One region of the Flavonifractor sp. An91 genome, then DNA from elsewhere that is predicted to be linked to it. Evidence: riboswitches for the same ligand, from Rfam matches in the RefSeq annotation. Region 1 holds a riboswitch; each other region holds the start of a gene.
What was found. A riboswitch is a leader RNA that binds a small molecule or an ion and turns the genes downstream of it on or off. The one in region 1 is predicted to bind cobalamin.

Region 1 (4,162 bases):
TAAAAACTGGTCTCAGGAAAAAGGACGGACGGTCATCGGAGTACTCCATGACATCAATCTTTCTCTGATGCTTTCTGATCAGCTTCTGTTTTTGAAAAATGGTTCTGTGGCAGGGATGGGGCCTGCCAATATGGTTCTGACAAGAGCGTTTCTCCATGAGGTTTATGATATGGATGTAGCCTCATATATGATGGCCTCCCTCAAGCGTTGGGAGCAGGTATCTTAACGGTATTCGGACATACAGAAAAGCACATGGCCTGTCCCTGCGTCGGGTACAGGCCATGTGCTTTTTCTATTTTTCCCAGGGCGTGTACAAACAATAGGCCGGACAGAGCTCACCCATATAGATCCATACATTTTCACCCATTTCGATGGGCTCCCGGAAAACCAGGTTGGGAACCATCAGCTTCAAGGTGGTGCGTTTGAGCCCCTTGATGTTTTCCCCCTCCTGAGTGGGAGCCTTGCTGAAATCCTCGATCCGCTGGGCCAGATCGCTGATTCCCAGCTCCCGGGAGAGTCGGGGGATCACCTCATCCTTTACGGCGTATACCACATGATCCGGATTTTCAAACCAGGTTCGACTTATCATAACGCTTGCCTCCTGTCAGTTGGTTTTTTGCGCCAGTTTTTTGATCTCGCCATACTTGCCGATGATATAGTCATAACCCTCCCTGCGATGGGGAATCAAGCAGCCGCTGCAATCCTTAATCCCCCCGGCAATATAGGTGAAGTTTCCGCCGCATTTGTCTCCCAGTGCATGCAGCGGGCAGTAGCAGAACAGGCAGTTAAAGTTTTCCGGGTCATTGGTGGGGTGGAAGGGGAAGTATTCGCATTTGCTGTTGGAAAAGAACTGAAAGTGCTTTTCGGACGTCGATGATTCCATACCGCTTCTCCTTTCATTTTACTGATTGACACATCACTCATGTGATACCCTGACCGGCGGTGAAACAGAAAAAGGAGGTGCCCGGACGGCACCTCCTTCTGACAAAAACACGCTGGCCCTAACAAGAAGGCCAGCGAGCAAAGCAACGTATACAACGGAGGACACGCCCGCTGTTTCCCCCTGCATCCTGCCATGGTGCAAGTCTCCTGACTTACGTTATGAGAGCTTGGCTCTCTGCGTCCATTTCCTACCTTCTCACAGGGTCGTTCCCTGCAATGGCGGACTTTCGTCCAGACGGCATACGCCGCTTCGGAATGGCCTCACGTACACAGTGCCGGTCGCGCGGGACTTGGATATCCCATTCGTTTTAGCTGCTGCCTGATCCTTGTCGGCAGGATCGTTACAGCAAACAGCCACACCATGCAATAGATACAGTGATATGAAATTTTCAAACCGGCGGCAAACGCCGGGCCTGGAACCAAGAATGAATCTAAATATAGCATAGCACGCCTTATGCAGGTTGTCAAACGCTCTTTAGTTTGTTTAGAAACAGAGTTCCAAGGGCTCCTCTCTGAAGAAATTTAAAAAATAGCAAAAACAGAATAGCATTTTGGTACGGCTTGTGCTATAATGCAAAAGCAACAAGGAAAATTAAATATGAAATCCGGCTTTTGTGGCAAATGCGCGACCCGGCTTTTATGAGCTGGACACGCATCCTTGTTTCTGAACAAGGGAATCAGGTGAGAATCCTGGACATGTTTCGTCCGCGACCCGTCCGTGAAAACGGCGGCAAAGGGGCGATTCTATAGCTGTGATTGTGGAGCAAATCCGTTTTCTGCGAAAGCAGGTCACTGGCGGCTGTAATGGCTTAGCTGGGAAGGCGGCGGATTTGCGTTGGCGGGCATAGCTCCGCCTGGACACATCAGTCAGAAGACCTACTAAGAGCTTACCCCCGGATCTCCGGGGCTGCTCTGACAAAAACGCCTTATGCGGCAGCACGTTTGTGTTGTCGCTTTCACGCAGTGACGACACAGGAGCGGACAGAATTGTCCGCTCCTTTTTTGTCAGGTACGGCCCCGTTCCAAAAGCCCTGTTTTTTAAAAACAGTTTTTATAAAATGGTTTAAAGGAGTGGAGCTTTGTGAAAAAAAGGATTCTTTCGTTTTTCCTGGTGCTGTGCCTGACCCTCGGCCTTCTGCCGTCGGCGGCACTGGCCTCCGGCACGGTGCAGCCGGTGTCTAGCCCCGAGGATTTTGCCGCCATGGATCCAAGTGGGAATTATATTCTGACAAGTGACATTACGGTGTCCGCTCCCTATGGGCAGGCTTTCAGCGGCAGCTTTGATGGCGGAGGGCACAAGGTAACCCTCGCCATCTCCGGCGACAGCAAGCTGGGGCTCTTTTCCGAGTTGTCCTCCGGCGCGACCATCCACAATATCATCACTGACGGTTCGGTCAGTGGTACCGATCAGGTGGGCGGTATCGCGGGCCTCAGCGCCGGTACGATTGAAAACTGCCTGAATACAGCGTCCGTCACCGCCAGCAGCGAGTATGCGGCCGGCATCGCGGGACAGTGTATCGGCGGCAGCATCACCAGCTGCGGCAACACCGGCAGCGTGGCGCTCAGCGGGGGGGAGCGCTACGCCGGCGGTATTGCCGGTCAAATCAAGGCCACAGCCATTACCAACTGCTATAACCAGGGTGAGATTTCCAGCCAACGGAACCGTTCCGGTGCAAACCTGGGCGGTATCGTCGGCTACGCAGGAGATGATTACGGTCGCGGCAGCAGCCTGAACAACTGTTATAGCACTGGTGCCATTACCGTGCAGGAAAAGGCCACCAATTTTGGCGCCATTGCCGGATGGATGTACAATTCCACAGCGGAAAACTGCCATTATCTGGATTCCAGCTGCACCACTGGTATCAACGGCAACAACCAGACGGCTGCTGCTAAAACATCGGAGGAGATGAAGGGTGCGGACTTTGCCACCGTGTTGGGCGAGGGCTTCCGAGTAAAGGCCGGGGAGTATCCGGTTCTGTCCTGGCAGATCTCGACCGCTTCCGCTGTGTTTACCATCGCGCCGTCCGCGGCAGAACTGACCATCCGCAGTGGCGACACCGTCGTGTATTCCTCCAGCCAGGGGGAGACGCGAACCGCCTCCCTGGCCGCCGGCAGCTACACCTACACGGTCAGCTGTGAGGGCTATACATCCCAGAACGGAGCGCTTACCATTTCCGAAGAGCAGGCCAACAGCAGTGCGGAAATCCAGGTAGGTTCCATCACCCTTCAACAGGACGAGAGCCAGTGGGGTACCCTGCGCTTCCAGATTGACGGTGCGGAGGATTACACCATCACCGTGACGCTGGACGGCCAGGAAATGACCGCCGGACAAAACGGAATCTATACCCTGCTTCTGAACAAGACCTATGACTACGTGGTGACGCCGGCATCGGAGCAGGTGGAAGGCGCGCAGGGAAGCATTTCTCTTTCCGAGAGCAAAATTGAGACGGTTTCCCTGAAAACGGTCACCGGCATTGCGGTCAAAACCCAGCCCGCCAAGACGGCCTATTATGTTGGTGACGCACTGGACACTGCCGGCCTTGTAGTGACAGTCAGCTACTCCGACGGCTCCACCGGGGAAGTCTCCGAGGGCTTCACTGTCAGCGGCTTTGATTCCTCGGCAGCCGGGGTAAAGACCGTTATGGTTACCTATTACGGAAGCAGAGCAGAATTCCAGGTTTCCGTAGCAGAAAAACCCTTCCCCAGTACCGTGTTCAACGCTCTGGCCGGGAAAGCCCAGGTGGTATACACCCATAACGACAAGTATCAAGGAGAGCCCGGTCAGGAGTTTGTGGAAGAGGACGGCGTTCTCCGCTCCAACAGCAAGGGGCAGGGCAATTCGCAGGTCACCGTGACCATTACGATTGACGAATCCGTTGCCCAGGGCAGCCTTTCCTTCTGGTACAAGGTGTCGTCCGAGGGTTCCTGGACTATATATGACGGTCTCGTCATCAATAAAGGCTCCAAAGTCGGCGGAGAAATAGACTGGACGAAGCACACCCTGGATGTAAAAGGCGGCGACATGGTCACGCTGACCTATGTCAAGGACTCCAGTGGTGACAAGGGAGACGACTGCGTCTATCTGAGAGACTTTACGCTGGAAACCCAGCATACCGCGACATTTACCCTTAGTCCGGAAAATGCCCAGATGATCCTGAAAGCACAGAACGGCGAAGAAACTATCGAACCTGTCTCCAACAGCAATGGAACAGTGATCTAT
Region 2 (4,162 bases), on a different contig from region 1:
CAGGGCCGCCGGGTCGGCAAAGAGCTGCTCCGGCGTACCCTCCAGCAGCACCTTGCCGCCCCCCAGCAGGTAGGCGTAGTCGCAGTACAGGGGCACGATGTCCATGTCGTGGGTGGCGATGAGTACCGTCATGCCCAATTCGTCCCGCAGCCGGGCGAGCAGCTTCATGATGTCGCTGACCCCCTGGGGGTCCAGCCCGGCGGTAGGTTCATCCAGAATGAGCACCTCCGGCTCCATCACCAACACACCGGCGATGGCCACCCGCTTCTTCTGTCCGTAGGACAGGGCGTGGGTGGGTTTGTCCCGCAGATGGGACACTCCGGTGCGCTCCAGGGCGTCCTCCACCCGGCGGCGGACCTCCTCCGCCGGCAGGCCCAGGTTCACCCCGCCGAAGGACACGTCCCGGTACACGTCGGCGGAGAAGAGCTGGTCGTCCGGGTCCTGGAACACGATACCCACCCGGCGGCGCAGCTCCAGCAGGCCCTTCTTGTCATAGCGCACCGGCTGGCTCCCCAGCACCACCTTGCCGCTCTTGGGGGTGAGCACCCCGTTGAGGCTGAGGAATAGGGTGGACTTGCCCGCCCCGTTGGCCCCCAGGATACCGGTGACCTTCCCTTTTTCTGCGGCAAAGGTGATATGGTCCAGGGCCACAGTGCCATCTTCATAGGTATAACACAGATCTTCTGCCTGGATGGCCTTCACGGCAGCAGCCTCCCTTCCACAAACCAAATGGCGATCTGTCCCGCCGCCGCAAATACGGTGAGGGGGAGCAGCCCCCACCCCGGACGGTAGGCGTCGTTCAGGGTGGTGAGACTGCCGGTATAGCCCCGGGACTCCAGGGCGGTATAGATACGGTCGGCCTTCCGCCAGGCCCGCAGGAACACCATGGAGGCCAGCATCCCCAGAGAGGACACCGACCGGCGGAACCCCCGGTAGCCCAGCCGGGAATCCTGGGCGGTGCGGATGTTGGCAGCCGTCTCCGCCAGCACGAAAATGAAGCGGTAAATGAGCTCCATCAGCTCCACCAGCAGCTTGGGCACATGGAGCTTCTCCAGGGCCATGGTCAGATCGGTAACGGGGGTATTGAGGGAGAGAAAGTACATACATCCCACCGCCCCCAGGGCCTTGCAGAAGATCCGGCCGCCCAGCCAAAGGCCATCCACGGTAAAGCCCCACAAACTGTTGCCCACCGGAATAGCTGCCACCATCTCCGTCCCAGCGGGGTAGGCCCCCGCCACGATGGTAAGGCAGCCGATGACCAGAAAGATCAGCGGCACCTTTAAAAAATGGAGGTACACCCTGGGGGACAGTCCCCCCAGGGTGGTGATAAGCCCCCCCATCAGAACCAGGGTAAACAGGCCCACCGCCACGCTGTCGCAGCACAGGCAGATCACCAGAGCGACTACCGTCAGCAGCAGCTTGGGCATGGGAGACACCCGCCGCAGGCGGGACTGATAGGCGTAGCGGTCGGTGCCCATGGTCAGTTCGTTCCTTTCTCTTTTCCGTCCGGCTTCTTGGTGATGCGGCCCAGAATGAAGCCCACCACACCGGCGCCGATGGCAGCCTGGAGGGCAAAGAGCATAGACTCCACCTCGCCGCTGGCGGGCTCCAGAATGGGCTCAAACCAGGGCTCATAGTCGGGGTTAAGCTCCATAATGGCCTCCTCAGCCTGGCCGTCGGCTCCGCCGAACTCGGCATTGGGCAGCAGCCACAGGGGCACGGCGGCAATGACCACCACCAACAGGATCAAAATCAAATTTTTCTGCCAAACTTTCATATCCGTCCCCTCCTTACAGCACCTGCAGCTCATGCAGCTCGGTCTTGCTGTACTTCTCCAGCACGTTGAAGATCACCACGGTAAGCAGGCCCTCGGCAATGGCCAGAGGGATCTGGGTCACGGCAAAGATGGTGAGGAACTTCACCATGCCGCCGTTGATGACCCCCAGCTGGACCGAAGTGACCACATAGGTGAAGAGGTCACCCAGGGCGGCGGCGGCAAACACCGCCACAGCGGCAGGAGCCTTGGCCTTCCGCAGCAGCTTATAGACCAGCCAGGACACGATGGGCCCGGCAATGGCCATGGAGAATACGTTGGCGCCCAGGGTGGTGAGGCCGCCGTGGGCCAGCAGCAGGGCCTGGAAGAGCAGCACGATCAGCCCCAGCACCGTCATGACCAGGGGCCCGAACAGGATGGCGCCCAGGCCCACACCGGTGGGGTGGGAGCAGGAGCCGGACACCGAGGGGATCTTCAGGGCGGACAGCACGAAGGCGAAGGCGCCGCACATGGCCAGCAGGATCTTGGCCCGGGGGGCCTGATCGATCTTCTTCTTGATGGAGAAGAAGCCGGCCACCACGAAGGGCACGCACACCGCGCCCCAGCCAATGGCCCAGTTCACCGGCAGCATACCCTCGGCGATGTGCATGGCGGAGGCGCTCATGGTCATCAGACCCAGCAGCCCCACCAGCACCGCCGCGGCGCGGACGGTTTTGTTGGCAGTCAGAGTTTTCATGGTTGTCTCATCCTTTCCTATCACTCGTAGGTGGGTGGTTTCCGGGCCGGGCAAGGTTTTCCGGCTTGAGCCTCTCTGCCGCCGCGCGTCTTCCCAGGTTTTCCCAGTGACATGGTGCCCGGCGGCTCTTCTCTTACGGCAGCGGGACTGCGCGGGATTTGCACCCGGCTTCCCTTTTCCCGGCCCTCTATGCAAACAGGCTTACGCCTGGAGTTGTTTGGCCTCTCCGGCGTGCTTGACGAAGAGGGCCTGGATACTGGGAAACTCTCCCAGGCCCTGGAGCACGCAGTTGACGGCGTAGCCCTCTTGTTCCAGCAGGGACTTCCAGGAGTCCTCCTCCTCCCCCGCCAGATCGTTTTTGGCATGGTCGCCCGCCACGATCATCAGGGGGCGCAGCTCTACGTTTGTGGCACCCAGCTCTTGGATACGGCGCACCGCCTCCCCAAAGCCGGGGTAGCCCTCCACCGTGCCGATGACCACGTCCTTCCGGCCCATATCCCGGAACACATACTCCAGCAGGGCGTAACAGGAGTTGGCAAAGTGCTCGGTGCCGTGGCCCATGTAGAGGATGGCTTTGCCCTCCTCTGCCTGGGGCAGGTCTTGGAGCAGGGCCCCCACCGCGTCCAGGTAGTCCCCCGTCTCGGTGAGCAGGGGGCGGCCGAAGGTCAGCTTCTCAAACCGGCCCTCGAAGGGGCCGGCCAGAGCCATCATCTTGTCGTACTCGTCGCCGTTCATGATGTGGGTGGGCTGGACCAGCACGTCGGTGTATCCCTCCGCCGCCAGCTTCTCCAGGGCGGCGGGTACGTCGTCGATGTGGGTGCCCTCCCGCTCCAGCTTTCTCAAAATCATACCGCTGGTGAAGGCCCGGCGAAGAGTGCGCTCCGGAAAGGCGGCGGCCAGGGCCTTCTCGATGGCGGTGATGGTCTTTTCCAGGGTATCCCGGTGGCTGGTGCCGAAGGACACCGCCAGAAGGGCTTGTTGTTTCATATCCTTCACTCCCGTACGTTGTTGCTGGCCTGGTAGAGCAGGGCGTTGCAGATGGCAGCGGCGATGTTGCTGCCCCCCTTGCGGCCCCGGGCCACGATGTGGGGGGTGTCCATGGTGAGCAGCAGCTCCTTGCTCTCCACCACGTTGACAAAGCCCACCGGCACGCCGATCACCAGAGCGGGGGCCATCTTCCCCTCCTCGATGAGCTCACAGGCCCGCACCAGAGCGGTGGGGGCGTTGCCGATGGCCAACACCAGGGGGCCCTCCAGCTGAGCGGCCCGCTCCATGGACACGGTGGCCCGGGTCTCCCCCCGCTCCTTGGCCTCAGCGGCCACGTCCGGGTCGGACATGAAGCATACGGCCTTGCCGCCGAACTTCTCCAGCACCCTCTTATTGACGCCGGAGAAGGCCATCTGGGTGTCGGTGACGATGGTGCAGCCCCCCTTGATGGCGGCGATGCCCGCCGCCACCGCATCCGGGGAGAACACCAGATTGTCGGCATAGTCGAAGTCGGCGCTGGTGTGGATAGCCCGCTTGATGATGGGCAGCTGGTCGGCGGGAAACACCCGGTCCCCCAGCTCCTGGCCGATGATCTCCATGCTTCTGGCCTCAATGTCAGCGGGGGCCACCCGCTGCAACTCTATCTTTTTCATGGGTCATTCCTC
Region 3 (4,162 bases), on a different contig from region 1:
ATCAGGATGGCGCAGAGGGCGCCAAAGACACACAGAGATCCCCGCGTACGCATCAGCAGTCCCTTGCGGAACAGAATGCCCGCCAGAAAGCCGATGATGCCCATTGCGAACATTTGCCACGGGGTCAGCGGTCCCTGCCCGAACATCATATTGGAGGCCAACATGGTCATGGCGCCCACCAGGAAACCGGTTTCTCCTCCAAAGGCCACGCCTGCAATGATGGTCACCGCCATCACCGGTTTGAATTGGGGCAGCATGAAAAAGAACGCCCGTCCTGCCACAGCAATGGCAGACAGCACCGCGATGATGACCAGCTCCCGGGCCTGCGGTTTCCGGCCTTCAAAGATCAGGAAAAAGGGCAGCATCGTCTCCAATAAAATTAGCAGAGAAATGAAGTAATACTTCTTACCGCCCAGATAAGTAATGCCCACAAAAAGCGTTACAGGGATAAGCAGCACAATCAGGATCGTTGCCACCAGTGTGCGTTTTGTCAGCTTGCGCTGTTCCTTTGGTGTCTGCCGTAAATAGTCCGGCCGGTGACTGCGGCGGGTGATAGCTGCGGCAAACACCAATAGGGAGACACAAAATATGGAGTACAGCGCCAACTGGTCACCAGCCAGAGCCGTCAATCCCTCTGCATTGACCAGCGCAGTCAAATTCCCTACACCAAGAAAGGAAAGAAATAAAAGCAGCGATACAGCACCAGACATTGCCGCCAGAAGTTTCCGCCACCACGGCAGTTTTTTGGGCTTTCCTGCCGCGCTTACTTCTGTTGGCTCCGGCAGGGGCGAGATGTCATCCGACAACTCCGGTACAGGCGGCAGTTTCCCGCCGCACAGAACGATCACATCCTCCGGTGTAATGGCCTCAGGCTCCTGATCCCGTGCCATACGGTTGGCAGAGGTCGTATAAAAGCTGTTCCCCGAAAAAAAGGCACGGGGCGTCCCTTCCGACACGGTACCTCCATCAAAAAACAGTGCACAGCGGTGAGCATAGCGGGCGCAGAATCCAATATCATGGCTGACCATCAGGATTGTAACGCCCCGCCGCAAAAGCACCTGCAAAATTTCCGCAAAAACCTGTTTGAACTCTGCGTCCAACCCCTTGGTTGGTTCGTCCATCAGAAGAATATCAGGATCCAGCAACAGGACTTTGGCCAATGCCGCCCGCTGCTGCTCTCCGCCGGACAGGTCATAGGGATGATGCTCCAGCAGCCCCTCCAGCCGGCACAGGGCCACCACACGGGCAATGCGCTTTGCCTTTTCCTCTTTGCTGCCGTTCAGGATCTCCGCCAGATCTTCCTGAACTGTTTTTTCACGAAGAGGGTCTGGGGATTCTGAGGCAAAACGCCAATCGTCCCCTGATGGGTTACCGTTCCCCGGTAGGGTTTCAAAAGTCCAGCCAGCAGCTTCAGCGATGTGGATTTCCCGGCGCCGTTTCCACCCATAAGCGCATAGAACTCGCCCCTTTTTAGGGTGAGGTTCAGTTCCCGCACAACGTCGGGGCTGTCTTTCTCATACTTGAACCACAACTCCGACGCCTCTAGTACAGCGCCGTCCGGGTAGACCCGAGATGGCTCTGGCGGCAGCGGACAGGGCGGATGCTCCACGCTGTAGGCCGTCAGCCAGTCCCGTCCCTCCCGGACTGTAACCGGGCATATCCCTTCCTGTTCCACCGCTGCCCACACCCGCATCGCAGTAGGCATGGCCAGGAACATGGTGTGCCCGCTGGCCCGCAGGGCTGTGCCCACTTCGGCAGGCGTACCGCTGCACAGCAGCTTCCCCTCCTCCATGACGGCCACCCGGGTGGCCAGCGGAAACGCATCTTCCAAACGATGCTCCGTCAGAAGGATGGTCGTACCCAGCTCCCGGTTGATGCGTCCAAGGGTGGCCAGAAAGTCCGATGCCGCAATGGGGTCCAGCTGGGAGGTTGGTTCGTCCAGAATCAGAACCGAGGGCTGCATAGCCATAACGGAGGCCAGATTGAGCAGCTGCTTCTGTCCGCCGGACAGCTCCGTTACATTTTTATAGAACCAGTTCTCGATGCCGAAAAAGGCAGCCATCTCCGCCACCCGCTGGCGGATCACCGGCGTCTCATACTGCGCTGCCTCTCGTGGCGTAAGTCTGGCCGGGCGAGCCTGTCTTCGTTTGCTGATGGTCTTCACCCCCCCTTCAAACTCCAGGATCTTCCGGCAGCCTGAAAAACAAAAAACCGGCAGACAATGGTGTCTGCCGGTAAAGCGCAGATATCCATTGCCGATCCCTGCAAACAGAGGCTTCGAACATGATAAATGCACGAAACCCAAGCCATCTCCAGACATGGATATGGCTGCAAAAATCGGCAATGGATACCACCTTGATCAATTACCATGGAGCAGGCTGACAATCCTGGCTTATGGCCGGGGCCAAATACAGTAGAGGTAAGACTGCGCCGGATTCTCACCGGCTTGTCAGTTGGCATATGTCAAGCATATGACCTGCTCACAGTCTGCATTGTAACCGATTTCTGCAGTGCTGTCAATGACCATTCTTGGAGCGTACTGTAGGGTGTAATATTCCTGAAAATTACAAAACGGCTGCGGCAACCTTATGATTGCCACAGCCGTTTTTCTGTGTAGCCAAACGACACCTGCTACCCATATGGGCAGCAGATCTCTTTTCCTTGTAGGTCTTCTGACTTACGCCTGCGGAGGAGTTCTCCTGCGTCCATATCCTGCCTTCTCAGGTTTCCCCAATGACTGGCTTTCGCCAACGGATACAGACTCAGCGCTTACAGCGGCGGTTACCGTCCGGGATTCACACCCGGTTCCCTTGTCCAGTTTCCGCACCGTGCAGCTTAAGCAGGAGGCAACAGAAACCACAAAGATTCCGATTCAATTCTGATCGTATCGTATCACTAAGACTCTAAAACGTCAAGAGACTTGTTCCCAACGTTTGAGAGCGTCAAGCATATACCCGGCTACATCCGTACCACACTGGCAGGGAGAGGCTGATGTCGTGGAGTACGCCGATGACTGTTCGTCCTTTCTCCCGGGACCAGTGCTCCAGACAGGTCACCAGTTCTGCCTGACTGCCTGTCACAGATTTACTTGGCGCAGGATAACAGTTTATTGCAAACTCTTTTCTCAACCGGCATTTTCATACATGAGCTCCAGGAATAACATAACATCAAACACGTCACTTGATGTCTGCTGACTATCCAGCAGGTCGATTCGATTTAAGGAATATTCAAAGGTTCCATCATTCTGGTCCTCATAATAGAAGCGAAACCGAACATCCTCTCCCATAATGGGCATATAGCCTTCCACATAGACGTTGGAGGCGTCCTCATCAATGGATTCTGAGGTCCAGGTGGGGCTGCGCAAGTTGTCGTCCATCAATTCTTTCATGGTCTGAGGACCATATTCGTCCAGCGTGACATTTTGAATCTGATAGATCGGACCGCCAACCGCCGCATCCCATCCATAACGAAGAATGCCTGCCCCACCGTTGGCCAGAAAGATCACAAACCCGATCAAAAGCGCGATCTCTGCCAGCATACCGATCTTTTTCCGGTTCATGGTACCGGCATTGCAGCCAGCCTCTTCGTTGCCGGCATCCTGAACGGTATAGGGCTGTCCCGGATTCTCGATATGCGTGCCGCAGATGGGGCAGAAAGCCTGCCCGCGTTCCATACGATGATTGCAGGTGGGACAGGGCATATATTTCCGCCTCTGGCGGAGTTTGCGGTTATAGCCTAGATTGATCATGCCAATCAGGCCCAGAATTGTCCCCATAACAGTCCAGCCATGGCCCCAAAAGAACCCCAGAATGATCAGGATTCCGCCCAGAACGGCATAGACATAGTTGGTAAACTGGTTGATCTTTACTGCTGCAACTTCAAAATAGTAGTTATGCCACAACCGGTAAAAAAATCCCTTCTCCTGCGAGCGGGTTTTGCCGGCCGGCTCTGGATTCACAGGTGCGCCGCAGGATGTACAGAATTGATCAGTGGGACCCAGCGGTGCCCCGCACGTTGTGCAAAAGCGCTCCATAACTTCCCTCCTATAGATATCTCAAATGAGATGCAGTATATATTTAAAAGAATATCATATATAACTATAGATGTAAATAATCCCAAAAGATTTTGCTAAAGTTATAGTAAAACAGATGGGAGCATCGAT

Region 2: it holds a riboswitch for cobalamin, as region 1 does, so the genes downstream of both, B5G42_RS11835 (energy-coupling factor ABC transporter permease) here and B5G42_RS14315 (S-layer homology domain-containing protein) in region 1, are expected to answer to the same signal.
Region 3: it holds a riboswitch for cobalamin, as region 1 does, so the genes downstream of both, B5G42_RS18860 (ATP-binding cassette domain-containing protein) here and B5G42_RS14315 (S-layer homology domain-containing protein) in region 1, are expected to answer to the same signal.

The regions. Positions count from the first base shown of each region.
Region 1 covers NZ_NFHA01000031.1:2,690-6,851, forward strand. Annotated here, with positions in the region: gene B5G42_RS14300 (ABC transporter ATP-binding protein) at 1-226, shown strand, start outside; gene B5G42_RS14305 (hypothetical protein) at 293-589, opposite strand; gene B5G42_RS14310 (cysteine-rich small domain-containing protein) at 605-883, opposite strand; cobalamin riboswitch at 1,062-1,319, opposite strand; cobalamin riboswitch at 1,567-1,841, shown strand; gene B5G42_RS14315 (S-layer homology domain-containing protein) at 2,024-4,162, shown strand, end outside.
Region 2 covers NZ_NFHA01000020.1:56,773-60,934, reverse strand. Annotated here, with positions in the region: gene B5G42_RS11850 (ATP-binding cassette domain-containing protein) at 1-702, opposite strand, end outside; gene cbiQ (cobalt ECF transporter T component CbiQ) at 699-1,478, opposite strand; gene B5G42_RS11840 (energy-coupling factor ABC transporter substrate-binding protein) at 1,481-1,777, opposite strand; gene B5G42_RS11835 (energy-coupling factor ABC transporter permease) at 1,791-2,444, opposite strand; cobalamin riboswitch at 2,564-2,688, opposite strand; gene B5G42_RS11830 (sirohydrochlorin cobaltochelatase) at 2,712-3,497, opposite strand; gene B5G42_RS11825 (precorrin-8X methylmutase) at 3,503-4,150, opposite strand; gene B5G42_RS11820 (cobyric acid synthase) at 4,154-4,162, opposite strand, start outside.
Region 3 covers NZ_NFHA01000011.1:85,874-90,035, reverse strand. Annotated here, with positions in the region: gene B5G42_RS18865 (ECF transporter S component) at 1-1,283, opposite strand, end outside; gene B5G42_RS18860 (ATP-binding cassette domain-containing protein) at 1,280-2,164, opposite strand; cobalamin riboswitch at 2,359-2,495, opposite strand; cobalamin riboswitch at 2,645-2,877, opposite strand; gene B5G42_RS18130 (hypothetical protein) at 2,943-3,080, opposite strand; gene B5G42_RS08475 (zinc-ribbon domain-containing protein) at 3,125-4,033, opposite strand.